DNA from 2 places in the Arthrobacter sp. TMT4-20 genome. Region 2 is predicted to be linked to the other one. Evidence: predicted binding sites of a transcription regulator. Region 2 holds the regulator's gene; the other holds the start of a gene.
The links. Region 2 encodes LexA, which represses DNA repair genes until DNA is damaged. Its sites were predicted from a motif close to TCGAACANNTGTTCGA; they were not measured.
Positions count from the first base shown of each region.

Region 1: ACX80Z_RS07915 (HNH endonuclease signature motif containing protein) is a predicted target of LexA. The motif match lies at 10,850-10,865, and genes of this name have one in related genera.

Region 1 covers NZ_JBTNDW010000006.1:142,755-157,392, reverse strand. The annotation lists gene ACX80Z_RS07945 (ParA family protein) at 1-702, opposite strand, end outside; gene ACX80Z_RS07940 (pyruvate carboxylase) at 1,014-4,421, shown strand; gene ACX80Z_RS07935 (MinD/ParA family ATP-binding protein) at 4,511-5,899, shown strand; gene ACX80Z_RS07930 (mycothione reductase) at 5,896-7,296, shown strand; gene ACX80Z_RS07925 (AMP-dependent synthetase/ligase) at 7,321-9,129, opposite strand; gene ACX80Z_RS07920 (ROK family glucokinase) at 9,266-10,381, shown strand; gene ACX80Z_RS07915 (HNH endonuclease signature motif containing protein) at 10,918-12,495, shown strand; gene ACX80Z_RS07910 (helix-turn-helix domain-containing protein) at 12,652-13,257, shown strand; gene ACX80Z_RS07905 (B3/B4 domain-containing protein) at 13,250-13,981, shown strand; gene ACX80Z_RS07900 (EamA family transporter) at 13,978-14,638, shown strand, end outside.
Region 2 covers NZ_JBTNDW010000009.1:33,830-48,467, reverse strand. The annotation lists gene dapF (diaminopimelate epimerase) at 1-640, shown strand, start outside; gene ACX80Z_RS10185 (class I SAM-dependent methyltransferase) at 694-1,302, opposite strand; gene hflX (GTPase HflX) at 1,545-3,089, shown strand; gene ACX80Z_RS10175 (ATP-dependent DNA helicase) at 3,082-5,109, shown strand; gene lexA (transcriptional repressor LexA) at 5,106-5,762, opposite strand; gene ACX80Z_RS10165 (LysM peptidoglycan-binding domain-containing protein) at 6,233-6,607, shown strand; gene ACX80Z_RS10160 (histidinol-phosphate transaminase) at 6,766-7,875, shown strand; gene hisB (imidazoleglycerol-phosphate dehydratase HisB) at 7,958-8,575, shown strand; gene hisH (imidazole glycerol phosphate synthase subunit HisH) at 8,572-9,210, shown strand; gene ACX80Z_RS10145 (hypothetical protein) at 9,231-9,371, shown strand; gene priA (bifunctional 1-(5-phosphoribosyl)-5-((5-phosphoribosylamino)methylideneamino)imidazole-4-carboxamide isomerase/phosphoribosylanthranilate isomerase PriA) at 9,412-10,170, shown strand; gene ACX80Z_RS10135 (SseB family protein) at 10,167-11,045, shown strand; gene ACX80Z_RS10130 (MFS transporter) at 11,080-12,405, shown strand; gene ACX80Z_RS10125 (DUF1844 domain-containing protein) at 12,398-12,856, opposite strand; gene infC (translation initiation factor IF-3) at 13,202-14,215, shown strand; gene rpmI (50S ribosomal protein L35) at 14,327-14,521, shown strand; gene rplT (50S ribosomal protein L20) at 14,621-14,638, shown strand, end outside.

The sequences.
Region 1 (14,638 bases), on a different contig from region 2:
CTGCTGCCAGTTCGCCTGCTCAGTAATGGTGGGACTCAATAGGAGATCACCAAACATCTGGCGCATTTCCGCGAGGCGGAACGCGTGCTCGTTCGAACCGGGACGTACCCGGTTGGCGACAATCCCTGCGGTGGACAGATTCGGCGCAAATTCTCGTTTGAACAGCTCGATAGCCCGCATGGTTCGCTCTGTGCCTGCCACCGAGAACAGGCCCGGCTCGGCGACCAGCAGCACCCGGTTGCTGGCGGTCCACGCCATCCGGGTCAGCCCGTTGAGGGATGGCGGGCAATCGATGAGGACCAGCCCATAACCCTCCAGACGCGACAGCAGGGTGGTGAGCCGTCGCAGATCCCGCCGTCCCAGATCTGGTCGGTCGTAAATACCCGAGTAGGCGGAGCCCACTGCGACGTCGAGAACAGGTGCCTTCCCCGACAACGGCGGGTTCTGTTGGATGGCCGAAGCCACCCAACCGCTGGGCACCACGTTGGCTCCGAGGTCGCCGCGACGCGCAATCTTCAGCAGACGGCCGATATCGAGTTGATCAGCGGATCTCACACCCAGACCGGTCGTGGCGTCAGCATGCGGGTCCAAATCAACGACCAGGGTCGGGATTCCAGCGGCAAGCGCTGCCGAGGCCAATCCGAGAGTCACGGACGTCTTGCCGACACCGCCCTTGAGGCTGCTGATGCTCACTACTTGCACTTGTTAAACCAATACCTAACATCTCGTGTGCGCGGCTGCCGGACGTCGCGCCAGCGGGAATCCTGGGCCGCAGTTTGAGCCGGCGGCCCCTATTTCGTCTGGGTTTGGTCAGTTCCGCATCAATGGCGGTCGACCTACCGTTCCATCATAGGTGAGCGGTAGGGGTTCCGAAGTCAGCGGTGCCAGGGACGCCGGTCAGATGTTGAGAAAGGTTAAGAGGTCGACGTCACAGCGCGGTAGGGTGAGGATTGCCGTGATGCAGGACACGGACGCACGTATCCATTGGTGAGATGCACGGACGCAGGAGAGCAATGTTTTCGAAGATTCTGGTAGCTAACCGTGGCGAGATTGCCATCCGTGCCTTCAGGGCTGGCTTTGAGGTGGGGGCTAAGACGGTTGCTGTGTTCCCGTACGAGGACCGCAACTCGATCCACCGGCAGAAGGCTGACGAGGCTTACCTCATTGGTGAAGAGGGTCACCCGGTCCGCGCCTACCTGGACGTAGACGAAATTGTGCGCGTCGCCAAGGAATCCGGGTGTGACGCCATCTACCCGGGCTACGGTTTCCTGTCGGAAAACCCGGGACTCGCCCGGGCCGCCGAAAAGGCCGGCATCACCTTCGTCGGACCGCCAGCCGATGTGCTGGAACTGGCGGGCAACAAGGTCCACGCGCTGGAGGCCGCCCGCAAGGCAGGCATCCCGGTCCTGAAGTCATCCCAGCCGAGCGCCGACCTGGACGAGCTGATCGCCGCGGCTGACGAGATCGGGTTTCCGATTTTCGCGAAGGCGGTTGCCGGCGGTGGCGGTCGCGGAATGCGCCGCGTCGACAAGCGGGAGGCGCTGCCCGAGGCCCTCGAGGCTGCCATGCGGGAAGCCGACTCCGCGTTCGGTGATCCGACCATGTTCCTGGAACAGGCGGTGCTCCGCCCCCGCCACATTGAGGTGCAGATCCTCGCGGACGCGCAGGGCAATGTGATGCACCTGTTCGAGCGGGACTGCTCCATTCAGCGCCGGCACCAGAAAGTCATCGAGATTGCTCCAGCTCCGAACCTTGATGAGGGCATCCGGCAGGCCCTGCACCGGGACGCGGTCGCTTTCGCCACCGCCCTGGGTTATGTCAACGCGGGCACCGTCGAGTTCCTCGTCGACACGGTGGGGGAGCGGGCGGGCCAGCATGTCTTCATCGAGATGAACCCCCGCATCCAGGTGGAGCACACCGTTACCGAGGAGATCACCGACGTCGACCTGGTGCAGGCGCAGCTGCGCATCGCCGCGGGTGAGTCCCTCGCGGACCTTGGCCTGAGCCAGGACAGCGTCCAGGTGCGGGGTGCTGCCCTGCAGAGCCGCATCACCACCGAGGACCCCGCCAACGGTTTCCGGCCCGACGTCGGACAGATCACCGCCTACCGGTCCGCTGGCGGCGCCGGGGTGCGGCTCGACGGCGGCACCGTCTACGCGGGCGCTGAAATCAGTCCGCACTTCGATTCGATGCTGGTGAAACTGACCTGCCGTGGTCGCGATCACAAGTCGGCCGTGACCAGGGCCCGACGCGCCCTGGCCGAATTCCGGGTCCGAGGGGTGTCGACCAACATCTCCTTCCTGCAGGCCGTCCTTGACGATCCCGACTTCATCGCCGGCGACGTCGCGACCAACTTCATCGACGAACGCCCCGAACTGCTCACCGCCCGGGTCTCTGCAGACCGCGGGACCAAGCTGCTGACCTGGCTGGCAGATGTGACAGTCAACAAGCCCCACGGTGAGCGGCTCGTGGAAATCGACCCCGCCGACAAGCTGCCCGTTGCTGGTGAGGGCGAGGCGCCCCCAGGGCCGGGGTCGCGTCAGCGGCTGCAGGAACTCGGTCCCGAGAAGTTCGCTGCCGAGCTCCGTGCCCAGAAAGCCGTCGCCGTCACCGACACCACTTTCCGCGACGCGCACCAGTCGCTGCTCGCCACCCGGGTCCGCACCCGTGACCTGGTGGCCGCCGGCGACGCCGTCTCCCGCCGGACACCCCAGTTGCTGTCCGTTGAGGCGTGGGGCGGTGCCACGTACGACGTCGCACTCCGGTTCCTCGGTGAGGAACCGTGGGAGCGTCTCGCAGCCCTGCGCAAGGAACTGCCAAACATCTGCCTGCAGATGCTGCTGCGAGGCCGGAACACGGTCGGTTACACCCCGTACCCCGAGGAGGTCACCGAGGCCTTCGTGAAGGAGGCAGCCGAGACCGGCATCGACATCTTCAGGATCTTCGACGCACTCAATGACGTCTCCCAGATGGAACCAGCCATCCGCGCGGTCCGTGCCACCGGTACCGCGGTTGCCGAGGTTGGCCTTTGCTACACCTCCAACATGCTCGACCCCGAGGAGAAGCTTTACACCCTGGAGTACTACCTCGAGTTGGCGCAGCGGATCGTCGACGCGGGCGCCCACATCCTGGCGATCAAGGACATGGCCGGCCTGCTGCGGCCAGCGGCAGCCGCCCAGCTCGTCACTGCCCTGCGTGAGCGTTTTGACCTGCCCGTTCACCTCCACACCCACGACACCGCCGGTGGCCAGCTGGCCACGCTGCTCGCCGCCGTGGACGCGGGAGTGGACGCCGTCGACGTCGCCAGCGCCTCCCTCGCGGGGACCACGAGCCAGCCCTCGGCGTCGGCCCTGGTCGCGGCCCTGGCCAATACTGAACGGGATACCGGGATTTCGCTGGCGGATATCTGCTCGCTGGAACCCTACTGGGAGGCAGTCCGGCGCGTGTATGCCCCGTTCGAGTCGGGGCTGCCAGGACCTACAGGTCGGGTGTACCGGCATGAGATTCCGGGTGGCCAGCTGTCCAACCTTCGCCAGCAGGCCATCGCCCTGGGCCTCGGGGAACGGTTTGAAGCTATCGAGGACATGTACACGGCGGCGGACCGGATACTTGGGCGGCTCGTGAAGGTCACCCCGTCGTCGAAGGTGGTGGGGGATCTCGCGTTGCAGTTGGTGGGGACCAACGTGGATCCCGCCGACTTCGAGGAGAATCCGCAAAACTACGACATCCCCGATTCGGTGATCGGTTTCCTCAGCGGGGAACTCGGGGATCCTCCCGGCGGGTGGCCAGAGCCCTTCCGCACCAAGGCCCTGCAGGGCCGCGAAATCAAGGTCCGCGACGCGGAGATCAGTGCCGAAGACCTGGCCGCGCTGACCGGGGATTCGAAAGTCCGACGCGCGACCCTCAACCGGTTGCTGTTCGCCGGCCCCACCAAGGATTTCCTGGCCACCCGGGAAACCTACGGCGACGTGTCGGTCCTGGACACCCGCGACTACTTGTATGGCTTGCAGCAGGGCAGCGAGCACGTTATCCCGCTCGAAAAGGGTGTCCGGCTGATCGCCACCCTCAGCGCGGTGTCGGAGCCTGATGAGAAGGGGATGCGCACGGTGATGTGCACGCTGAACGGGCAGATGCGACCCGTCGTCGTGCGTGACCGCAGCATCCACAGTGATGTCAAGGCGGCGGAGAAGGCGGACAAGTCGGCGCCGGGCCAGATCGCTGCGCCTTTCGCCGGTGCTGTCACCGTCACGGTTGCCGAGGGGGACACCATTGAGCAGGGCGCGACGATCGCCACGATCGAAGCGATGAAGATGGAAGCCGGAATCACCTCACCGGTGGCAGGCACGGTCAAGCGGATCGCCGTCGACGCCGTCTCCCAGGTGCAGGGCGGGGATCTGCTGATGGTGATCGAGACCGCCTAGCCGGTACGGCCGTGCGGGTTCTGGTGCGCTAGTGTTTGGCTGGAGACCACGGCGCATTTGGCGCGCCATCTTCGAACCTGTGAGGAACTATGGCCCCGCAAGATCCGTCCGGTACCGGCCCGGACATTGACCCATCCGACGACACTCAGTCCGACCTACCGGAGACTGATTCTCCTCACGCCGGGGACAACGCGGATGCTTCCGTCTCCGTGGGTCGCGATCCCGAGGGTCGAGGATCGGTTGACCACGAGTTGGCGACCGATCATGGAGCGTTGACCGGCCTTCCGGTCGACTACACCTCGGCGCTGCCCCTCGGGAACGCCGACGCCCCGGCACTGCCATCCGCGGTGCCGTCGGTGCTGGCCGCGCCTGCGGCTAAGGCGCCGGAAACTCCTGCGACGCCTTCAGTTTCCGCGACGCCTACAGTTTCTGCGGCGGCTGAGCCGGCGGCGGATCTTGCGGGCTGGTTCCCCTCGGCTACTGCCACGCCCCCGGTCGAGCGGCCAGCCGCTGAGACCACTGAAGCGCGCAGCGCCCGCCGGCAGAAGGAAACCGGTCCTGAAACCGCCGCCTCACTGACGTCTGAGCGGCTCCTTGAGGTAACGAAGCGTCCCCCTGTTGACGGCTGGCGCAAGCTCCTCCATACGCTGAGCTTTGGCTATCTGAACCTCGGCGATTCTGACGCCGTCCGGATCCGCCGCGCACTGGAGCACCGGATTTCGGTGCGGTTGGGGGAGCGCACCCGCTATGTTCCTGTGCTGTCGCGGAAAGGCGGGGTGGGAAAGACCACTGTCACCACGCTGCTTGGCATGACGCTGGCCCAGGTCCGCGAGGACCGCATCATTGCGATGGACGCCAACCCGGACCGGGGGACGCTCTCCGATCGTTCGCCCGGCAAGGCCGACTTCACAGCCCGCCAGTTGGTGCAGAACCGGTTCATGGTGGATTCCTTCGCCCAGCTCTCCAGCTATGTGGCTCGCGAAGGGTCCCGGCTGCATGTGCTGGCCTCCGATACGGACCCGGCAATCGCCCAGGCATTCGACGACGCCGACTACCGCGCGGTCACCGATATCCTGAGTCGCTACTACTCGATTGTGCTGACCGATTCGGGCACCGGCATGGTGCACTCGGTGATGAAGGGAACCCTCGAGAAGGCCGACGCCGTCGTGCTGGTTTCCGGCGGAAGTGTGGACGAGGCCCGGCTGGCTTCCGAAACCCTGTCTTGGCTCGAGGCACACGGACGCCACGACCTGGTGGCTAGTGCCATCGTCGTGATCAACCTGTCCTCCGGGAACGGAACCCAGGTGAACGTGACCGAAATCGAAGAGCACTTCCGGTCCCGAGTCAGCACCGTTGTCCGCATTCCCTACGACCGTCATCTGGCAGAAGGTTCACAGGTGGACCTGGCCCGGCTGAAACCGGCAACGCGGGATGCTGTCGTCGAACTTGCGGCGCTGGTCGTCGACGAACTGCAGTGACTCACTACGACCTGGCGATAGTCGGTTCCGGTTCCGGCAACAGCCTGATCACCCCCGACTGGGATGACCGAAAAGTGGCGTTGATCGACGGCGGCGTGTTCGGCGGGACCTGCCTGAACGTCGGCTGTATACCGACCAAAATGTTCGTCTTTCCTGCCGAACTGGCCACCGGGGCACAAGAGGCGCAGTCACTCGGTGTCGACCTTGAGCTCCGCGACGTCAGGTGGAGGGCCATCAGGGACCGCATCTTCTCTCGGATCGACGCGATTTCCCGGGACGGCAGACGATACCGGGCAGACGAGCTGGACAACGTCACCCTGTACCAGGAATACGTGCGGTTCACGGGGGAGAAGTCCTTCGTCACCGCGACGGGCGAGGAGATCCACGCGGACCAGATCGTCATCGCAGCGGGATCACGGGCGGTGCTACCGGACATTCCGGGAATCACCCTTCCGCAGGTGCATACCTCGGACACCATCATGCGGTTGGATGAGTTGCCGGCGCGGATCCTCATCATCGGCGGCGGCTACATTGCCGCCGAATTCGCTCACATCTTCGGCGCATTTGGCTCAGCTGTCACCATGGTTAACCGCTCCGGCAGCCTGTTACGTACCCTCGACGACTCCGTCTCGGAAGCGTTCACCGCGGAGGCGCTTCGCCGGTGGGACGTCGTCCTCAATCACACCGTCGCCTCACTGACCGCCAACGACGACGGATCCGTGCACGCGGTAATCGACGGACCCGAAGGTCAGGAACTGGACGTCGACGTCGTGCTGGTGGCCATCGGCAGGGTGCCGAACACCGACCGGTTGGGAGCCGCCGACGTCGGGCTCGATCTCGATACTGAGGGTCGCCTGGTCGTGGACGGACACCAGCGGGTCCTCCGCGACGGTTCGCCTATCGACGGGCTATGGGCCCTGGGTGACGTCAGCAACCGGTTCCAGCTCAAACACGTCGCCAACCATGAGGCGCGGGTCGTCTCGCACAACCTGATCCATCCTGGCAGTCTGCGCACCAGTGACCACCGGTTTGTTCCGGCGGCGGTGTTCACGCACCCTCAGGTAGCGGTTGTCGGCCTGACCGAAGCTGAAGCACTGGCGAAGGCCGAGGCTGAAGGCTTTGAGATCACTGTTGCCGTCCAGCAATACGGGTCGACGGCGTTCGGCTGGGCGATGGAGGACACCACCGGTTTTGTGAAGCTGATCGCCAACCAACGCACCGGCATGATTCTCGGCGCCCACATCATGGGCCACGAGGCGTCAATGATCATCCAGCCGGTCATCCAGGCGATGTCCTTCGGACTCGATGCCCAAACCATGGCCAGCGGACAGTACTGGATTCACCCGGCCCTCACGGAAGTAGTCGAGAACGCTCTACTGTCCCTGAAGACCGGGTAAATCAGCTACCGATCTCCGGCTGCGCTAGGCGCGAGGGGCCGAGTAGATGCCCTCGACCACCGAGGAGTAATCCTTCAGGACCTGGGCCCGCTTGATCTTCAGGGATGGGGTCAGGTGCCCGCTGGTCTCGGTGAAGTCGGTGGCCACAATTCTGAACGCCTTGATTGACTCGGCTTGCGAGACGTTCGCGTTGGCCTGATCCACCAGTTGCTGCACTTCGGCGGTAACCAGTGGGTGTTCGGCGGCCTGAGCCACGGTGGTGTTCTTGGGTAGCTGGTGGCGCTCAAGCCAGCCCGGCAGAGCCTCTTCGTCAAGGGTGATCAGGGCCGAGATGAAGGCCCGGTGATCGCCGACGACAACGCACTGCGATACCAGGGCGTTGGATCTGATGGTGTCTTCCAGCTGTGCGGGGATGACGTTCTTGCCACTTGCGGTGACGATGATTTCCTTCTTGCGACCGGTGATTTTCAGGAATCCGTCGCCATCCAGCTCGCCGATATCGCCGGTGCGGAACCAGCCGTCGGCGAAGGTTTCTTCGGTGAGGTCATCGCGATTGTAGTAGCCGCGCATCACGCAGACGCCCTTGGCGAGGATTTCGCCGTCGTCGGCAATCTTCACTGCGTTGCCGGGAAGCGGCGCCCCGACCATGCCGATCTTGATCTTCTTCGGTGTGCTCACGGTGATTGGTGCCGTGGTCTCGGTGAGGCCGTACCCCTCGAGGACCATCAGGCCAATGCCGTGGAAGAAGTGACCCAGCCGGTCGCCCAGTGGTGCGCCGCCGGAGACGGCATGCTCCACGCGGCCGCCCATGGCTTCGCGGATCTTGCTGAAGAGGATCCGGTCAAAGACCGCGTGTTTTACCTTGAGCGCCAGCGGTACCTTGCCGGCCTGGTCGGCTTTGGACCATTCGATGGCCACCTTGGCGCCGGCGTGGAAGATCTTGCCCTTGCCGCCGTCCTCGGCTTTGAGCATCGAGTTGTTGTAGACCTTCTCGAACACGCGGGGGACGGCGAGGATGAAGGACGGCTTGTAGCTCTGCAGATCCGGGAGCAGGTTCTTGACATCGGGGGTGTGGGCCACGGTAGCGCCGACAGACACACACAACACGGAGATGAACCGGGCGAATACGTGGGCCAGGGGGAGGAACATGATGGTCTGGGCACCCTCGTGGGCTACCTCGGGGAGGGCTGCCCCGGCGTTCACCGACAGCTCGACGAAGTTCCCGTGCGTCAGCTCGCACCCCTTGGGCTTGCCTGTGGTGCCCGACGTGTAAATGATGGTGGCGACGTCGTCGAGCCCCGCGGTCCGACGGCGGTCTTCCAGCGCTTGATCATCGATGTCGGTACCGGCGCCGCGCAGGGGATCCAGGCCGTTGTTGTCCAGCTGCCACACGTGCTGAACACCGGGGATGTTCGCTGCGGCTGCCGCCTGGCGCACCACGTTCTCATGGCGGGCCGATTCGACGAAGGCAGCGACCGCGCCCGAATCCTCAAGGATCCAGCCCACCTGTGAGGGTGATGAAGTTTCGTAGACGGGTACTGAGATGGCTCCGGCAAACCAGATCGCGAAGTCCACCAGCGACCACTCGTACCGGGTGCGAGCCATGATCGCCACGCGGTCGCCGGCCTGGACGCCGCTGGCCATCAGGCCTTTTGCGAGGAGCTGGACGTCAGCGAGGAATTCAGTCGCCTGGATGTTCTGCCACTCTCCGGCGTTGTCCTTTTTGGAGAACAACGCTGGGTTGGACGGCTTTGCAGCCTGTTTGACAACCAGCTCCGTGATATTACTGTCACGGGGCGTGTCCACCATTACGGGGACGCTGTATTCGCGCACGACTATCTCCTTTGATATCTCCAAAACTTGCTGGATTTCATTAGCCTATAGGTTCAACCGACGTTAATACTCTCCAGTAATGTACGAATCGGTAACGGTAGGGCAACGCCGATGGCAATCCAGCGGAGGACAACCAATGATCAGGCAGACGGACGCCCCGGCAGTGCCCCGGCTGCGGGGTCAGCTCCGCGCCCCCGGTGGCGGGGGTCTGGGTGCCCGACGGCGGCCTGTTGGCTTCACCGCTGGCTACCCAGATTCGCCCACGTTCCTGCGCCGTGGGCTTGCGATCGGGATCGATATTGGTGGGACCAAGGTGGCAGCCGGCGTCGTCGACATCCACGGCAACATCCTCGCCGAATCCCGCAGGGATACGCCCGGGCACGATCCGAGGCACGTCGAAGCGATCATCGCTGAACTGGTAGCCGAGCTGTCGGTGGGCCACCGGATCCGGTCGGTGGGGATCGGCGCCGCTGGCTGGATGGACCTGACCAACGGGACCGTGCTTTTCAGCCCCCATCTGGCGTGGCGCAATGAGCCCCTGCGCCACAATCTTGAGCGGATCCTTCGGCGGAGGGTGACCGTGGTCAACGACGCCGACGCCGCCGCGTGGGCCGAATGGCGGTTCGGTGCAGGCCAGGGGGAGAGCCGGTTGGTCTGCATCACCCTGGGCACCGGCATCGGCGGAGCCATGATCATGGACGGCGCCCTGGAGCGGGGACGTTTCGGGGTGGCTGGGGAGTTTGGCCACCAGATCATCGTGCCGCAGGGTCACCGCTGTGAATGCGGAAACCGGGGATGCTGGGAGCAGTACGCCTCAGGCAACGCGTTGGGACGGGAGGCGCGGGAGCTTGCGACCGCCAATTCCCCGGTAGCCCAGGCATTGTTGAGGGAAGTCGACGGCGACCCACAGCTCATCACCGGGGCCGTCGTCACCAAGCTGGCGCTGGAAGGAGACCCGGCGAGCCGGGAACTGGTCGACGACGTCGGGCAGTGGCTCGGGCTTGGGCTCGCCAACCTGGCTGCTGCGCTGGACCCGGGAACCTTTGTGGTGGGCGGCGGACTGGGTGCTGCCGGAGATGTGCTGCTGGAACCGGCCCGGCGAGCCTTTGGCCGCAACCTGACGGGTCGAGGGTTCCGCCCGGCTGCGCGGGTGGAAGCTGCAGCGTTGGGGCCTTCTGCCGGGTTGGTGGGGGCGGCGGATCTCTCCAGGTTGAGTCCGCGGTTGAGTCGCGGGCGTGCTGGCCGGAACTAGAACGGGGCTTCTTAGGCGTTCCTGTCCTCCTGAGCGATAAGCGGCAGGCTATTGGTTGCGTTGCGCAACTATGAACGGCTGAAACTGCAAGACGCATCGACTCTCTTGAGTGGAACCGCAATGAGCACCGGACGATGGGCGCTCTTTGTACTTGCCGGAATACTCCTGATCAGCTCTATCATCCGGACGCTGCAGGGGTCTGAGTACCTTTGGGCTACCGGTCTAGCCATGGTGATCACGATGGGAAGTGTGCTTTGGGAACGGCACAAGGACCTAACGAAGAAGGCCCTGGCCGCCAGCCAAGTCGCGGTGTCCCCAAATTCGGCTTTATCGGGCCCTGCTTCGCTGAGTACACTGCTGCAACCGGTGGACTCCAGCGGACTCGTGCACCTTGATGCGCTGCATCTCTCGGTGCAGCGGGTGCCCAGGGGGCGGTCCGGTGATGGTTCTGTGGGCCCGAAAAATAGTTGAAAAAGTTTTTCGGGTGACCCTGAATCGGCCCCTATTTTGTCAGTGGGCGATGATGGAATAAAGATATGAAAGGCAGCGACGCTTCTGCTCCCGGATCGGGATTTTCCCCCGAATCCGGCCCCGGTTCTGGCCCGGATTCTGGCCCCGGTTCCGTCTTCGAGAGCGGGTCCGCGAACACTGCTTCGGGGAATGCGGGTGGGTACGGTCCGGGCGGTCCGCTGGGCGGGGAAGCGACCTGGACCGCTCCGACCGGGCCGGGGGCTCCGGTGCCGTTGTCTGGCCAGGTGTCGGTCGCGGCGATGGTGACGTTGAACGCGGGGCAGACCGTGAACCTGCTCAAGACGCTCTCAGCGTTGCGGTCCTGGGTCGATGCGCAGGAAGCCAAAGCGGCCACCCACCTTCATGACCTGATGGCCGAGGAACACCCGTGGGCCGAAGACCAGGACCACACTCACGCCCTGGCTGCGTCGGAGATCGGTGCGGCGCTGCGCATCCCGGAGCGCACTGCTGGTTCTCTGCTTGACCATAGTGAGCTGCTGGTCCGCGATTACCGGGCCACCCTGACCGCGTTGGAGAATGGCAGGTTATCGCGCCGTCACGCGTGGGCGGTGGTCGGGGAAGCGATCGGTATCCCGGATACCGTTCCCGCCGTGATGGCCGCATTCGAGGCCCAGCTCATCGGTCTGGCCTGCAAGACCACGGTGGCGAAGTTTTACCGCCAGGCCCAACGGTTACGTGACATCTTCCACCCAGAATCGATCACCCTGCGGCACCGGAAGGCGCTCCAGGACCGGCGCGTGTATCTGGACCCGGCGCAGGACGGGATGGCCTGGCTCCAAGCCTTCCTGCCCACCGAACAAGCCGCCGGGATCTTCCACCGCGTCGACACCGCAGCCCGTAACCTGCAAGGCCCCGACGAATCCAGGACCCTCACCCAGTTACGCGCCGACGTCCTCGTTGACGTCCTCACCAGCGCCGGACCCACCGGACACATGAGTGAAGCACCCGACCCAGCTGGCCCAGCTGGCCCTGGTGCTGCCGCTGGGACCGAACCTGATACTGCCGCTGGGGCCGGCCCGGGTGCTGACCGGAGCTGGCCGGGAACAGCTAGTCAGTCGGGGGAGGCCAGCACGTATTGGGGTGTGCAGGCGAAGGTGTTCGTCACAGTCCCGGTGATGACTCTCCTCGGTGGGGATGCTCCCGGTGAATTGGAAGGCTACGGGCCGATTGATCCGGAGACCGCACGTCAGCTCGCCGGCCACGCACCATCGTTCACCAGAATCCTCACCCACCCCTTCACCGGGGCCAGGCTCGGCGCCGATGCGACCACGTACCGGGTCCCGCAGGACCTAAAGGATGCGGTCCGGGTCCGGGACGGAACCTGTCGGCATCCGGGATGTAACCGGTTGGCGGTGTTCTGCGAACTCGACCACACCACCCCCTGGTCCCAAGGCGGCAAAACCAGCTACGGGAACCTGGCGGCCCTGTGTAAACGCCACCACATGTTCAAAACCGAAGGCTACTGGCACTACCAACAACCCGAACCCGGGACCATCATCGCGATCTCACCGCTCGGCGAAACCTACCTCACCCGACCAGACCCACCACCAGCACCACCACCCGACATACCCCCGCCCTTCTGAGAGTGCGCCCCCGATTATCGTTGACTGCTTAGAGTGCTTCCGGCGACGTAGGCAGCGTCGGACCACAGGCGGCGCCCATCCAGACAGCAGTCGCGCTCGACAACGCATACTGCACTGATAATGCATACTGCACTCAAAGTGCAGTATGCTGCACTTATGGTAAGTAACCCCACTGCGCTTGCGGCAGCAATTGGCAGCCGCATCAAACAAGAGCGCCACTCCCGATCCCTGACTCTTGATCAGCTTGCAGACGCTGCTGGCGTGAGTCGTCGCATGCTGATCAATGTGGAGCAGGGTGCCACCAACCCGAGTGTAGGAACACTGTTGAGGTTGAGCGACGCTCTCGGCATCGGGCTGCCTTCGCTGGTTGAGTCTCCATCGGCGAAGCCCGTGACAGTTACACGCAGCGGTGAAGGTGCCGCCCTCTGGACTTCCGAAGCCGGTGGCAGGGGGACGCTGGTGGCAGGCTCCGAGTCACCCGACGTCGTCGAACTTTGGGACTGGACATTCGTGCCGGGGGACCGCCACGAGAGCGAGCCACACTCCAAGGGAACCAAAGAGTTTCTCCAGGTGCGGCAAGGTTCGATCACAGTGCAGGTGGGGGAGCAGACAATAGTGCTCGAAACCGGGGACGCCGTGTCGTTTCCCGGGGACGTTGCCCACTCGTACGCGAATGTAACCATGGAACCGGCCACGTTCACCATGGCAGTTTTCGAGCCCGGTGTAGGGCTGAGCCACCGAGAAGCAACAACCAATGAATGATCGGAGCAGCTTGCGCCAGGTTGTGGAATCCAGCCGCGTTGACCCGGAAGTGTTCTTGCTTCGTCCGGACTATCGTGCTGTGCTGATCGCCGCCGATGGTCTGGTGCCAGGGCCCAGCGACCAGACAAGCGAGGACCTCCTCAGTCACACTGAAGGTTTCGCCCGTGAGCTCCTCAAAACTACTCCGGTTGAGCAACTTGCACACGTCGCTGCGTGGCGGGACACCTATCGCGGTTTCGGGGCCGAGCCGCAACGAACGCGCAACAGTCTGGAGGCCCTCCTGCGGAGGTCAGCCACCGGGCTCCCACGCGTCAACCGACTCACCGACATCTACAACGCCATCTCAGTCCTCCACCAGGTCCCCTTGGGTGGCGAGGATCTCACCGGTTACGCTGGCCCACCCCGCCTGACCCTCGCCAGGGGAACCGAACCGTTCGACACCGCGACCGGGGGCGAGGAAACGGTCGAGTTTCCGGAACCTGGCGAAGTGGTCTGGAGGGATGACACAGGAGTGACGTGCCGGCGCTGGAACTGGCGGCAAGGGCGGCGGACACAGCTCAAAAACAATACCGAAACCGCGCTTTTCATCCTGGATGCTCTTGAGCCGATGACTGACCACGCTCTGCAACTCGCAGCGGATGCGCTTGCCTCCCACCTCAGCCAACTCGGCCCCGACGTGCAGACCGCCAGCCGGCTGATCCGTCCCGAACCGATCAAATCATGACCAGAACGTCACCCGTCCCGCCCTGGGGGCTTGCGATAACGGCGATGTTCTCAGTCCAGCTAGGTTCTGCTCTGTCGGTGGACCTGATTGGCGCTGTCGGCCCGGGCGGAACCGCATGGCTGCGCTTGAGCATGGGAGCAATCATCCTGATCGCTCTGGTCCGTCCACCACTTCGCTCGATCCGCCGCCAGGACGTGCCCACCATTATCGGTCTGGGTCTGGCTACGGGTCTGATGACCATCGGGTTCCTCGCGGCACTGGAGCACATCCACCTCGGCACCGCCGTCGCAATCGAGTTTCTCGGACCATTGACCGTGGCAGCTCTGCGAAGCCACCGCAAGAGGGCGCTGCTCTGGCCGGGTCTCGCCCTGATCGGTGTGATTCTCATGACCGAACCCTGGCAGGGGACTTTCAATGTGACGGGAGTCGGCTTCGCGGCGATGGCGGCCGTGGGGTGGGCCGTCTACATCCTTCTCACTCAACGCATCGGCGACCGTTTCAACGGAATCGCCTCGCTCTCCCTGACGGTGCCAATCGCGGCGGTTGCCGCGGCCGTCGTCGGGGTCCCTCAAGCCATTGGCCACATCACGCCAGGCATCCTCGCCGCCGCGCTGGGCCTGGCCGTGCTGCTCCCGGTGCTGCCCTTCGCACTGGAGA
Region 2 (14,638 bases):
CGGCAACGGCGTCCGGGTCTTCGTCCACCTGCTGGTCTCCGCGGGGCTGCTCAGCCTCGCCGAGGGAGCCACGGCGTCGATTGCCACCCGCGGCGGGATCAAACTGGTGGAACGGTCCGCCGATGGTTACTCGGTGGATATGGGTCCCTGGGAGTTCATTTTCCCCGACGCTGCAGCATCGCGAGCCACCGATTCCCTGGTGGAGGCCGATGGTCTGGAGGTTCCGCGGCCCGCCCTGTCAATCAGCATGGGCAACCCCCACACGGTCGTGGCACTGGCTGAGCCTGCCGAACTGGATGCCGCACGGCTGTTCACCGCGCCGGTCGTCGACCCAACGCCCGTCGACGGGACCAACGTCGAATTCGTGGTGCCGCACGATCCGCTGGTGCACGACGGCGTCGGCCGCGTCAGGATGCGGGTGCATGAGCGCGGCGTGGGGGAGACCCTGTCCTGCGGGACGGGGGCGTGCGCAGTTGCGGCGGCCACGAGATTCTGGGCCGGGGCCGAAGCGCCCCTCACCTGGCGGGTCGAGGTGCCCGGCGGCGTCGTCGGCGTCCGGTTCCACGCCGGACCTGACGGGCGCGAACATGTCAGCCTGAGCGGGCCAGCCGTCCTGGTGGCGACCGGGACCTTCCTCTAAGGGCTCCCAGACAGCCGAGCGGTGCTAGGCGGTACGGTGCTAGGCGGCGTGCGCTAGGGAGTGAGGCGTTCCACCCGGATGATCCTGAACGACTTCGAGGTAGCAGTACGGGACACCTCGAACCCGTCGGCCAGCTGATCGGCAATCCACTTCTGCAGCGAGTCAGCGCCGAGATTCTTCTGCACCACCAGCCACGCGGACCCGCCAGGCGACAGCCGGGGCAGCCACTTCAGCAGCAGCGCGTGCAGCTCGTCCTTGCCCACCCTGATCGGTGGATTGGACCAGATGGTGTCGAAGGTGGCATCGGCGTCGACCTCTTCCGGGCGGGTCGCCACCACATTGCCCAGGCCCAACAGTTTCGCGTTTTCCGCGGTGAGCGCCAGCGCCCGTTCGTTGACGTCGACGGCGACCACCTGGGCGTCGGGCGCCAGCAGCGCCATCGTCAGTGCCAGTGGACCCCAGCCGCAGCCAATATCGAGCATCCGGGAGCCCACCGGATTGGCGGCCTCAGCGAGCAGGATGCGGGTGCCCTTGTCGATCCCGTCGGAGCTGAAGATGCCCGAGGACGTCACCAGGGTGCGCTCTACCCCGGCCAGCACCGTGCGGAGCGGTTTGCGGGTCTCCGGGCCGGCCGGCTGGGCGCTGAAGTAATGGGAATCCATAACAAACCAGCGTAGTCGAGCCGCCGACGGTTTCTGGAACCCGGTCACCGCCGAATCCGCCAGCAACCTGGGCGCCCGTGAGGGGAATTTCGGCCACCGCCGTCCCGGTTGGCCCGCCCGGTCCACTTTGCTCACCGGTAGGGCCCTGCCGCGCCGGAGGGATCAATTGCGCGCTCAGTGAAGTGCCTCACCCGATCGGGACCGGGACGACTACCATTGAAGGACACCACTTTAGGGAGCGTATGACCACGAATAACGGGGGACCGGCGACGCCGGAACCAGAGATCGGCCCAGCCGAAATTCAGGCAGTGATTGATCGGATCCTGGCTAAAGACGAGGCCGCGTCCGCGAAGGGCGCAGGCAACCGTTTCGTCGGTGTCTCATCCGGGCACGACGACGAACGGTCGTCCTACGACGGCGACCAGCAGGACCTGGACGAACGGCGTGCACTGCGACGCGTCGCAGGGCTTTCCACCGAACTCGAAGACGTCACTGAGGTCGAATACCGGCAGCTCCGCCTCGAACGCGTCGTCCTGGCAGGGCTCTGGAGTGAAGGCACCGCCGAAGATGCTGAAAACTCGCTGCGGGAACTGTCGGCGCTGGCAGCCACCGCCGGTTCAGAGGTGCTCGACGGCATCGTCCAGCGCCGGCTCAAGCCAGACCCCGGCACCTTCCTCGGCTCGGGCAAGGCCCAGGAGCTCAAGGACATCGTGGTATCCACCGGAGCCGACACCGTCATCGTGGATAGCGAACTCTCTCCCTCCCAGCGCCGCGGACTGGAAGACATCGTCAAGGTCAAGGTCATTGACCGGACGGCCCTGATCCTCGACATTTTTGCCCAGCACGCGAAATCGCGGGAGGGCAAAGCCCAGGTCGAGCTGGCACAGCTCGAATACCTACTCCCCAGGCTGCGCGGTTGGGGTGACTCCATGTCCCGCCAGGCAGGCGGCCAGGTCGGCGGCGCCGGCGCCGGGATGGGTTCCCGTGGGCCCGGCGAAACGAAGATCGAGCTTGACCGGCGGAAGATTCGCACCCGGATGGCGAAGCTGCGCCGGGAGATCAGCGGGATGAAACCAGCCCGCGAAACAAAACGCGCCAACCGCCGTCGTAATGAGATCCCCTCGGTCGCAATCGCCGGCTACACCAACGCTGGCAAATCCTCTTTGCTGAACCGCCTCACCGACGCCGGCGTCCTGGTGGAGAACGCGCTGTTCGCCACCCTGGATCCCACGGTGCGTAAGGCCGAAACCGCCGATGGGTTGGGCTACACGCTCGCCGATACGGTCGGGTTCGTCAGGTCGCTGCCCACCCAGCTGGTTGAGGCATTCCGGTCGACGCTCGAAGAGATTGCCGACTCGGACCTGATTCTCCATGTGGTGGATGTGTCCCACCCCGATCCGGAGGGGCAGATCGCCGCGGTGCGGGAAGTGCTCTCTGAGGTCGATGCCCGCAAGGTCCCCGAAATCATTGTTCTGAACAAGGCCGATGCCGCGGATCCCTTCGTGATCGAACGCCTGCGTCAACGCGAGCCCCGGCACGTGGTGGTCTCAGCCCGCACGGGCGAGGGTATCGCCGAGCTCCTCGAAGCCGTCAGCGCTGCCATCCCGCGACCCAGCGTGAAGCTGACGCTGCTGGTGCCGTACGAACGCGGCGACGTCGTCAGCAGGTTGCACCAGTCCGACGCCGAGATCCTGAACCTTGAGCACGTTGAATCGGGCACCCGGCTCGACGTCATGGTCCGTGCGGGTCTTGCCGCCGATCTGGAGGAATTCCGCCAGCATGCCTGACAGCGGTACCGCGGGGCCGCTGGAACTTCTTGACGCCGCAGTTGAAGCCATGGGCGGCGAGAACCGGGTGGGCCAGCATGAGATGACGCAACGGGTCGCCGAGGCGCTGACCACCGGGGACCACCTGCTGGTGCAGGCTGGCACGGGCACCGGTAAATCGCTGGCCTACCTCATCCCCTTGATCTCCCACGCCCTGACCCACGACAAACCGGCCATCGTATCCACTGCAACGTTGGCGTTGCAGGCCCAGATTGTCGGTCGCGACGTGCCCCGGCTGCTGAAGGCCCTCAAAGGCAAGCTACCCCGCCCCGTCGACGTGGTGCTGCTCAAAGGGCGCGGCAATTACGTCTGCAAGCACAAGACGGGCGGAGGCTTCCCCGAAGAGGGGGCACCCGACGCGCTCTTCAGCCTCGGCGAGGACACCGCCGCACCGCATCCCTCCGCCGGCCCGGCCACCCCGCTGGGCCGCGAGGTTGTCAGGCTCCGGGAGTGGGCCGAAACCACCGACACGGGTGACCGGGACGAGCTGACTCCAGGGGTGAGCGAGCAGGCGTGGCGGCAGGTGTCCGTGACCAGCATGGAGTGCCTTGGCGCCCAAAAGTGCCCGGTCGCGGCGGAATGCTTCAGCGAACGGGCCAGGGCCAAGGCGGGCGACGCGGATATCGTCATCACCAACCATGCAATGCTCGCGATCAGTGCCTTCGAGGGGCTGGCGGTGCTCCCCGAGTACGACGTCGTCGTCATCGACGAAGCCCACGAACTGCATGACCGGGTCACCGGCGCGGTGTCCGGACAATTATCGGCGGGGATGATTTCCGCTGCGGCGTCGGCGGCCCGCCGTCATCTGTCAATCGCCACCGAGGGCCTCGACTCCGCAAACCGCTTTTTCGAGTCAACAGTCGCCGGGATCCCCACGGGGTTAATGGCTGCCGGACTCACCGAGGAGCAGGAAACGGCGATCACGCAGGTCCGCGAAGCCTGCCGGGCCGTCCTGTCGGACGCCAAAGGAGACGGACCGACCCCGGCAGACGGTGGCCGGCAGATGGCGAAGTCCCACGTCCTCGCCGTCTTCGAACTCTGCGAGCGGCTTCTGACGGCGACACCGGCCGGTGAGGTGCTCTGGGCCTCACGGCCAAGCACCTTCTCACCGGGCACCGGGTATTCACAGCCCGACGACGACGCACCCGCGACCATCAACATCGCGCCACTGTCCGTGGCCGGGAAGCTGCGGGAAGGCCTGTTCGCCGATCACACAGTGGTCCTGACCTCGGCAACGCTCGCCATCGGGGCCGAGTTCGGTCCAGTCGCCGGTTCGCTCGGTCTCGCGGGCGCCTCGGCGCCGTCATGGACCGGCGTCGACGTCGGCAGCCCCTTCGACTACCCGAAGCAGGGCGTCCTGTATGTCGCGAAGGACCTTCCAAAGCCGGAGCGGGGCACCTCGCCTGAGCAGCTCGACGAACTGGAGGTCTTGCTGAAAGCATCGCGGGGTGGGGCGCTGGGACTTTTTTCCTCCCGCCGCGCGGCCGAAGACGCAGCCGAATCACTGCGCCCACGGGTCGACTTCGAGATCCTGTGCCAGGGCGAATCGTCAATGTCGGCGCTGGTCAAACAATTCTCGGATGAGCCGGACACGTGCCTCTTCGGCACCATGTCACTCTGGCAGGGCGTCGATGTGCCAGGCCGGTCGTGCCGGCTGGTGACCATCGACCGCATTCCCTTCCCGCGCCCTGACGACCCACTCATGACAGCGCGGACGAGAGCCGTAGCGAAGGCCGGTGGAAACGGTTTCATGAGCGTTTCGGCAACCCACGCGGCCGTCCGCCTCGCTCAGGGCGCCGGACGCCTCATCCGCGCAGCCGAAGACAAGGGGGTGGTGGCGATCCTCGATTCCAGGCTCGCCAACGCACGCTACGGATCATTCCTGCGTGCCGCGCTGCCGCCTTTCTGGTCCACCACCGATCGCACGACGGCGGTCGGCGTCCTGGAGCGGCTGGCAGGAAAACCCACGCCCGGGGGTTAGAGGGCGCGCATCACCGAGACGACCTTGCCCATAATCGTGGCGAGGTCTCCCAGGATCGGCTCGTACTGGGTGTTCTGGGGGAGCAGCCAGGTGTGACCGTCGCGCTGGCGGAAAGTCTTCACCGTCGCCTCGTCGTCGAGGAGCGCGGCCACGATGTCACCGTTCTGTGCTTCCTGCTGGCGCCGGACCACTACCCAGTCACCGTCGCAAATGGCGGCGTCGATCATCGAATCGCCATAGACCCGCAACATGAAGAGATCGCCGTGTCCCACCAACTGGCGGGGTAGCGGCATGACATCTTCCACTACCTGGTCGGCCAGCACCGGGCCGCCGGCAGCGATCCGCCCCACCATCGGAACCATGGCTGCGTCGATCGCGCCGCCGACGTCCGGTGTCGTGCCCTGGCCCGATCCTTCTTCGCCGCTGTGCTGATCATGGTCGAGGGTCAGCGGAAGCAGGATCTCCATGGCGCGGGGGCGCTTCGGATCGCGCCTGAGATAGCCCATCCGCTCCAGCTGCGACAACTGATGGGTGACGCTCGAGAGACTGGCCAGCCCCACCGTGTCTCCGATCTCGCGCATGGAGGGCGGATACCCGTTGGTGCCGATGGCCCGCTGAATGGTCTCAAGGATCTTCTTCTGGCGGGGCGTCATGCCCTTGGGCACCTGGCGCCCACGCGGGCGGCCACGGGCTGGCAGGACGGCCGGGGCGGGGTCAGCCGGGGCAAGGTCGGAGGCCGGTTCATCCAGTGGTGCGTCGGACTCTTTCACGGTCGCTGTCCCTTCGATAAGAATCCATGTACCCCGGCAGATCCCTGGATTCCAGGGGCCGAGCTTATTTTGTCAGTGGCGGATGATGTGCTGGTTTCTGCTGGATCCCGAACCTTCATCCTTGCCCTAACGGTAAGGGAGTCAGGACACGTTTTCAAACATTTGTTCGATCGTGTCTCGACAAAGTTCGTCAATCAGTGCTAAAAATAAACAAGCAGTAATTCGAAGATAAGTTCGAACAAAACAGGAATCGCCGGTTTTAGCTCGAACACCGTCTTCAACCTTCAGGGTTGGTCCCGGGCTCATACCCCAGGACCGAATGGACTGATTCGAGAGTACAGAGAGGTGTATCCATGTCTGTCATCACCACACACCAGAATTTCCCTACCACCGAAAGCGACGCGACCACGAGCGGCGCCACCAAGCTGCGGCTGACCCGCAGGGGCCGGCTCCTGTTGGTCGGATTGCCGATCGTGCTACTCGCGTCGGCCGTTCTGATGTTGTCAGGATTTTTCAACTCGCCTGCCAAGGCATCAGCTGAAGGCGGAGAGGTGACCGAGACCGTGAGTGTCAGCGTCGCAGCCGGCGAAACCATCTGGCAGCTGGCAACCGAGTTCGCTCCGGACCGCGATCCGCGCATCGTCGTCTCCGAGATCGTTGAACTGAACAGCCTGGGCACCTCAGTGCTGCAGGCAGGGCAGCAACTGGATGTCCCCACCAACCGGTAACGCCTCGACAGCCAGTACTGCACCCCCAGAACCCTCCAACCCGGTCGGCCAGTATCGGCCACCGGGTGCGGAGCTTCTGCGAACGCGGTGAAGATCCTGATGAAGGGTGAAGGCCCGCCGATTCTGCACCTGCAGCACTCCACGCTTAACCTTGACAGGTGAGCGAACAGTTTGAGCGGTTGAGCCGGTTGCCCCTGCGCGAGGATCTGCGGGGCAAGCACCCCTACGGTGCGCCCCAGTTGGATGTCCCCATCCTCCTGAACGTCAATGAGAATACCCATGGAGTGCCGGACGATGTCCGGCAGGCAATCGTTGATGCGGTGAGCCGGGAGGTCGGGGGGCTGAACCGTTACCCCGACCGTGAGTTCACCGAACTCCGGACCAATCTTGCACGCTACCTCGGCCACGGACTGACGCCCGAAAACCTGTGGGCCGCCAACGGATCCAACGAGGTACTGCAGCACCTGCTGCAGGCCTTCGGCGGCCCGGGTCGATCAGCCATCGGCTTCCCCCCGACCTACTCCATGTATCCGTTGCTGGCCAGCAGCACCGGCACCCGCTATATCGCAGGGCAGGGTAACGGCAGGTTCGAGCTCAGCGCCGCCGACGCGGCCCGCGAAGTGCGCGAATCCGGCGCGAACCTCGTCTTTCTGTGCTCGCCGAACAACCCGACCGGCTCAGCGCTGGGCCTGGATGTGGTGGAAGCGGTTTATGAGGCGGGCAGCGACGCGCAGGCAATCGTGATCGTCGATGAGGCCTATGCCGAGTTCGCCCACGCAGGCACCGTCAGCGCCCTCAGCCTGCTGGCGGGCCGGGAACGTCTTGTGGTGTCCCGCACCATGAGCAAGGCTTTCGCGATGGCCGGGACGAGGCTCGGTTACCTGGCGGCGGCCCCCGAGGTTGCTGACGCGCTGCGCCTGGTCCGGTTGCCGTACCACCTTTCGGCCATCACCCAGGCGGCAGCGAACGCGGCCCTGACCCACTCTGACCGATTGCTTGCCAACGTGGAAAACATCAAGGTGCAACGCGATCGGATAGTGACCAGTCTCCAGCACCTCGGGTTGACCCCGGTGCCCTCGGACGCCAACTTCGTTCTCTTCGGCGGACTGGACGACCCGCACCGCATCTGGCAGGGCCTGCTCGACGGGGGAGTGCTGATTCGCGACGTCGGTATTCCCGGTCACCTCCGGGTCACCGCAGGCACCGAGACGGAAACCACAGTGTTCCTCGACACCCTCGGTGCCCTGCTGGAGGGGACCGTCTCCTAGACTGGTGATAGACCCTTTCCAAGCGGCGCCCGGTGCTGTCCCTACCGTCACCCATCCGCTACGTACCAATCGAAGGATAGCCATGAGCGTGGAAACCACTGTCGGACGCACTGCGAGCCGGGAACGGACCACCAGCGAGTCGTCGGTGTTTGTCGAGCTCGATCTTGACGGCACCGGACGCGCGGAGATCAGCACCTCGGTGCCGTTCTACGACCACATGCTGACTGCGCTGGCCAAGCACTCACTGATCGACCTCACGGTCCGAGCCACCGGTGACACGCACATCGATGTCCACCACACCGTCGAGGATGTCGCCATCACCATCGGCGAGGTGCTCCGGGAGGCCCTGGGGACGAAGGCCGGGATCCGCAGGTTCGGCGAAGCGACGGTGCCCCTGGATGAGGCGCTGGCCAACGCCGTCGTCGACATCTCCGGCCGGCCATACCTGGTGCACACCGGTGAGCCCGCAGGCCAGGAATACCACCTGATCGGAGGGCACTTCACCGGCTCGCTGACCCGGCACGTCTTCGAGGCGATCACCCTGCATGCCCAGATCTGTCTGCACATGACGGTGTTGGGTGGACGGGATCCACACCACATTGTCGAAGCCCAGTTCAAGGCGTTCGCCCGGGCGCTGCGCGCTGCAGTGGAACCGGACCCACGCGTGGAGGGCATCCCGTCCACCAAGGGGGCACTATGAGTGCGCCACGCGTAACGGTTCTGGACTACGGTTCGGGGAACATCCGTTCAGCGGTCCGTGCCCTGGAACACGTCGGCGCTGAAGTGACGTTGAGCGCCAAACCCGACGACGTCCTGAACGCCGACGGGTTGGTGGTGCCCGGCGTCGGAGCCTTCGCGACCGTGATGAAGGGTCTGAAGGATGTCGATGCACTGCGCATGATCGGCCGGCGGGTGGCGGGCGGCAGGCCAGTGCTTGGCATCTGCGTCGGCCTGCAGATCCTCTTCGAGGAGGGCGTCGAGCACGGCGTCCGGACCGCGGGCATGGGCGAGTGGCCAGGCACCGTTGAACGGTTGCAGGCTGACGTCGTCCCGCACATGGGCTGGAACACGGTGAAGGCAGCCGAGGGGTCACAACTGTTCGAAGGCATCGAGGACGAGCGGTTCTACTTTGTGCACTCCTACGGAGTGCAGCAGTGGAAGTTCGAGGTCACCCAGCCAGCCATGAAGCCCCCAATGGTGACCTGGGCGGACCACGGCGGTCAGTTCATTGCCGCCGTGGAAAACGGTCCCCTCAGCGCCACCCAGTTCCACCCCGAAAAGTCCGGTGACGCCGGGGCCCGTCTGCTCTCCAACTGGACAGCCGGGCTGCGGTAGTCATGTGGAGCATAGTGTTGATGGGGCTCGCGGGCCTGTTGATCGGTGGGGCTATCTCCTTCCGGCGGCAGGAACTACCCAAGGCCCTGATCATCAGCTTCTGGGTCCTGGCGGGAATGGCGCTCCTCGCTGCCTACCTCCTGACCCTGACCGACATCTGATTCCAGACCTCCGACAGCTACGAAAGAGTCACAACACCCGATGAGCCCCTTTACTGAATCCCCCATTCTCGAACTGCTTCCTGCCGTCGACGTCGTCGACGGGCAGGCTGTCCGCCTGGTCCAGGGCGAGGCCGGCAGCGAAACAGGTTACGGTGACGCCCTCGAGGCGGCCCTCGCCTGGCAGCAGGACGGCGCCGAATGGGTGCACCTGGTGGACCTTGACGCAGCCTTCGGCCGGGGCTCAAACCGCGAACTGCTCGGACGCGTGATTAATGAACTCGACATCAAGGTGGAGCTGTCCGGCGGGATCCGCGATGACGCTTCCCTCGACGCAGCCCTGGAACTCGGCGCGCACCGGGTGAACCTCGGCACCGCAGCCCTGGAAAACCCGGAGTGGACCGCTGCGGCCATCGCCCGCTACGGCGACAAGATCGCCGTCGGCCTGGACGTCCGGGGCACCACCCTGGCAGCCCGCGGCTGGACCGAAGAAGGCGGCGACCTCTGGGAAGTCCTGCAGCGCCTCGAAGACGCGGGCTGCTCCCGGTACGTGGTCACAGACGTCACCAAGGACGGCACGCTCCGCGGCCCCAACCTCGAACTACTCCAGCAGGTGCTTGAGCGGACCTCGCAGCCCGTGGTCGCATCGGGTGGAATCTCAAGCCTCGAGGACCTCGCGGCGCTGCGCCAGCTGGTGCCACACGGACTGGAAGGTGCAATCGTGGGCAAGGCGCTGTACGCCGGCGCCTTCACGCTGCCCCAGGCGCTCGACATCGCCGGGCACCCGGCATCCCGGGTGTGAGCGAGCGGCAGCTCCCCGCACATATCGCCGCTGCCCTGGCGGCCAACACCGCCGATTCCGCGGGGCAGGCCTGGGAAGGCCGTGACCTGAGCGGCGAGGGTAACCCGCTGCACAACTTCGACGACGACGACGGCGCCGCACCGCCCGCCTACACCGAGGCAATCGACCGGCTGCTGGCCGGAACCAGCGACGAAACGGGAGTGCTCGCCGCCCTCGCCGGGGTGAGACTTTTCGTACCCGTGGTAGCCCAGCTCGCCGGGGAAACCGCGCCCGACGACCCTCACTCGCACGCCGACCACGGCCACGGCGGGGGAGCACCGGAGGGCGACAAGGAGGCCGACATGGCCCTGGTCACGCTCAAAGCACCCGATGGCCGCACGGCGCTGCCGGTCTTCAGCTCTGTTGCTGCACTGGCCGCGTGGCATCCGGAAGCCAGGCCCGTGGCCGTTTACGCGCCGCGTGCGGCGCTGTCGGCGGTCGCCGACGGAGCGCAGCTGCTGGTCATCGATCCGGGCGCACACTTCACCTTCGTTGTGCGTCGCCCCGCCATGTGGGCGCTGGCCCAGCAGCACCAGTGGCGGCCGGCCTACAGCGACCCAAGCATCGCCGACCTGGTCGCCCAGATCACCGGTAAGGAGCCAGCGATCCTGCGGGTAGCGCTGGGTCCCGGAAGCGGGGTTCCGGCCCGCGCGGCAGACGGTACACTGGCATCCGGCGGCGGACCGGGCCCCGAAGTGCGGCTCCAGATCACGCTCCGAGACGGGCTGGCTGGGGAAGCGGTCCAGACGGTGGTCCAGCAACTGCAGGACCGGCTGCGGGCCAATACAGAACTTGTGGAACGGGTCGACTCCCTTGAGGTGGTACTGACCCGCTGAGGACGTGCGGGCGGACCCGCAGAAGAGTGAACCAGTGAATTTTGCCCTCTACCGGGAGCTGCTCCGTATTGTCCCGGTGCGGCGTCTGCTCATCGTCGGAATGATCGCCAGATTCCCGCACTCCGCGGCCGGGGTCCTGCTGACCCTTCATGTGGTGCAGACCCTCGACCGTGGGTACGCGGAAGCCGGCGCTGTCGCGGCTCTTCTGACGATTGGCATCGCCGTCGGCGCACCCTGGCGGGGCCGTCGGGTCGACAGCGCGGGGCTGCGCAAGGCACTGATTCCGTCCGTGATCGCCGAAGCGGTGATCTGGTCTGTGGCACCCCAGCTGTCCTACGAGTGGCTGCTCGTCGCCGCCCTGATCGGTGGGTTGTTTACCCTGCCCGCCTTCTCGGTGGTTCGCCAGTCCCTGGGCGTGATGGTGTCCGGGGAGAAGCGACGGACCGCGTTCACCCTTGACGCGATCAGCACCGAAATGATCTTCATGGTGGGACCGGCGCTGGGCGTCGTCCTGGCCACCCAGGTCTCGACGGTCTTTGGCCTCACCCTGGTGGGGCTGGCCACCGCCGGTGCCGGTCTCTTCCTGATGTGGTTCAACCCACCGACCCGGAGCGAGCAGCTGGGAGCTGTCTCCCGGCCCCCGACCGAAGCCGAGGACGAGGCCGCCGCCGTCGGTGCGCTGGTCGCATCGGCGCCAGCGCACGTCACCGAAGCGTCGGCCGAACTGTACCCGGGGGGACGCGCAGCACACGGTCGTCAAGGGGCGAAGGGACGTCAGCGGGCCAAGGAGCGGCTGGCGGGCAGCTTCGTCTGGCTGACGGTGGCGGTGGCGGTGGTCCTGGTGGTGGCTGCCGGGGCAGGACTGGTGCTGGCCGGTACCGAGGTGGGGATCGTCGCCGCGCTCGAGGAGTCGGGCCGGGAGGGTGAACTCGGGCTGGTCTTCGCCGCCTGGTGTGCCGCATCGGTGGTGGGCGGCCTGATCTATGGTGCGCTGCACCGGCCGGTGTCCCCGCTGGTGCTCCTCCTGCTCATGGGGCTGTTCACCATCCCCATGGGTTTCGCCGAAAACACACTGGCACTGTGCCTGCTCTCGATCCTGCCGGGACTATTGTGCGCACCGGTCCTGTCGGCGGCGTCCGAACGGGTGGCCGACCTGGTGGTCGAGGAACGGCGTGGCGAGGCGATGGGATGGTATGGCTCGGCACTCACCTCGGGGGTAGCGCTGGGTGCACCACTGGCCGGCATCACCATCGACACGGTGGGCCCGTCCGCGGCCTTCACCGCCGTGGGGTCGGTCGCGGTACTGATCTGCCTGCTGGGCCTAGGCGCCCAGCAGGTACGACGACGGCGGGCTAGTTGACCGCGCCGGTGAATTTTTCGCCGGGGCCCTGACCTGGCGCGTCCTGAATGACCGACGCTTCGCGGAAGGCCAGCTGCAGTGAGCGGAGCCCGTCGCGCAGCGGCCCGGCGTGCTGGCCCCCGATCTCGGGGGCAGCGGCAGTGACAAACCCGGCCAGTGCCGTGATGATCTTGCGGGCCTCGTCAAGATCCTTGAGTTCCTCGGCGTCGTCGCCTTCTGCCAGGCCGCATTTCACGGCTGCGGCGCTCATCAGGTGCAGCGCGGAGGTCATGATCAGCTCCACGGCACTCACCTCGGCGATGTCGCGGCGAACCTGGCGACCGTCGTCGGCGGTTTGGTCTAAGGGGTCCTGGAGTGATGGCTGGTCCGGGGCGCGAGCGGAACCGCCGTCGTCGCCGGGTGCCTGGAAGATGTTGCGTTCGCTGTCTGGATTACTGGCCGGAGTACTCATGCTGGTAAGCTTGTCACAGACCGACTGGAGGTCACTATTTCATGCGCCCACACGGGGCATGAAAAAGATCACTTCCAGTTTGCAAGCGGAGTTTCCTCCCACCCGCGATTGCCAGGTGTTTCGTTGCGAAACATGGTGGCAGCCGGGTAACAGGTCGGTACGTACGATCGTCAAGACATTTCTTGACAGTACGCTTCCACTCGCAGTGGAAGTAACCGATCATCGAGGCCTCTGATTGCACGTGCAGTCGGGGGCCTTCTTCTATTGCAGGTGGTATTACTTCAAAGATTTCAGGAGCAACACATTAGCGAGCCAAGAATCAATGATCGTATCCGCGTCCCAGAGGTGCGGTTGGTAGGACCTGCGGGCGAACAGGTAGGCATCGTCCGTATTGAGGATGCTCTCCGTCTTGCCTCCGAGTCAGACCTGGATCTTGTTGAGGTTGCACCGCAGGCCAAGCCTCCGGTTGCCAAGCTCATGGATTTTGGCAAGTACAAGTATGAGGCCGCGGTCAAGGCTCGTGAGGCGCGCAAGAACCAGACGAACACCGTTCTCAAGGAGATCCGGTTCCGCCTGAAGATTGACACTCATGATTACGAGACCAAGCGCGGACATGCGATGCGCTTCCTGGGCGCAGGCGACAAGGTCAAGGCCATGATTCAGTTCCGTGGACGTGAGCAGCAGCGACCCGAAATGGGTATTCGCCTGCTGCAGAAGTTCGCTGAGGACGTTGCCGAGGTGGGAATCGTTGAATCGACCCCCCGCATCGACGGTCGCAACATGGTCATGGTCATTGGTCCGGTCAAGAACAAGGCTGAGGCAAAGGCTGAAGCGCGACGCGCTACCCAGCGCGCCGATGCCAAGGCTGCGAATGAGGCGGTGAAGGCTGGTACCGAGAAGGTGGATACCACCCCGGACAAGGCGCCCATGACGCAGAGCCTCGCGGACCTGCTGCCCGACGGCTACTCAACCACCGCTTCCCAGGAGGCGGCCGAAGAAGCCGCAGCACAGGAAGTGATTGCGGCCGAAGTTGCAGCCAAGGAGGCCGCGGCGCAGGAAATCGTCGACCGCGAGAAGGCTATCCAGGACAAGGCGGATCAGGAAGTCGCAGCAGCCGAGGCAGCCAAGGCAGCGAAAGCTGCCGAGAAAGCCGCTGCTGAAGCACCGAAGGCTCCAGCCAAGGCGGCCGGTGCGAAGGCAGCTGAGAAACCAGCAGCTGCTCCCAAGCCCGCTGCAGCGCCGAAGCCAACCGCGGCTCCCAAGCCGATGGCCATGCCCAAGCCAGCAACACCCAAACCTGCCAGCAAGGCAGCTCCCCGGAGCACGCCGAGCCGGCCTAAGCCCGGAACCTCCGACTAGGGATTACGTCCCCCGGAGCCGCCAGGCGCCCGAATAAACCCGCAGGCACCCCCGCGGGTGCCGTACGACCCGCCTGCAACAGCTGGTGGAAACCAAAGGAGATCGGTTCTCATGCCGAAGATGAAGACCCACAGTGGTGTCAAGAAGCGTTTCAAGCTGACCGGAAGCGGCAAGCTCAAGCGCCAGCAGGCTAACCGCCGCCACTACCTGGAGCACAAGCCCTCCACGCTGACTCGCCGTCTCGGTAGCGACAAGATCGTCTCGAAGGCCGACACCAAGGTCATCAAAAAGATGCTCGGCATCTAACTCACCCAAACCACTTAACCGGGCTTGCGCCAGTCTCCTGCACACTGCAGGACAGCGCTGAACATCATCACCCGGTAGATCTACTGAAGGAGTACGCACGTGGCACGTGTGAAGCGG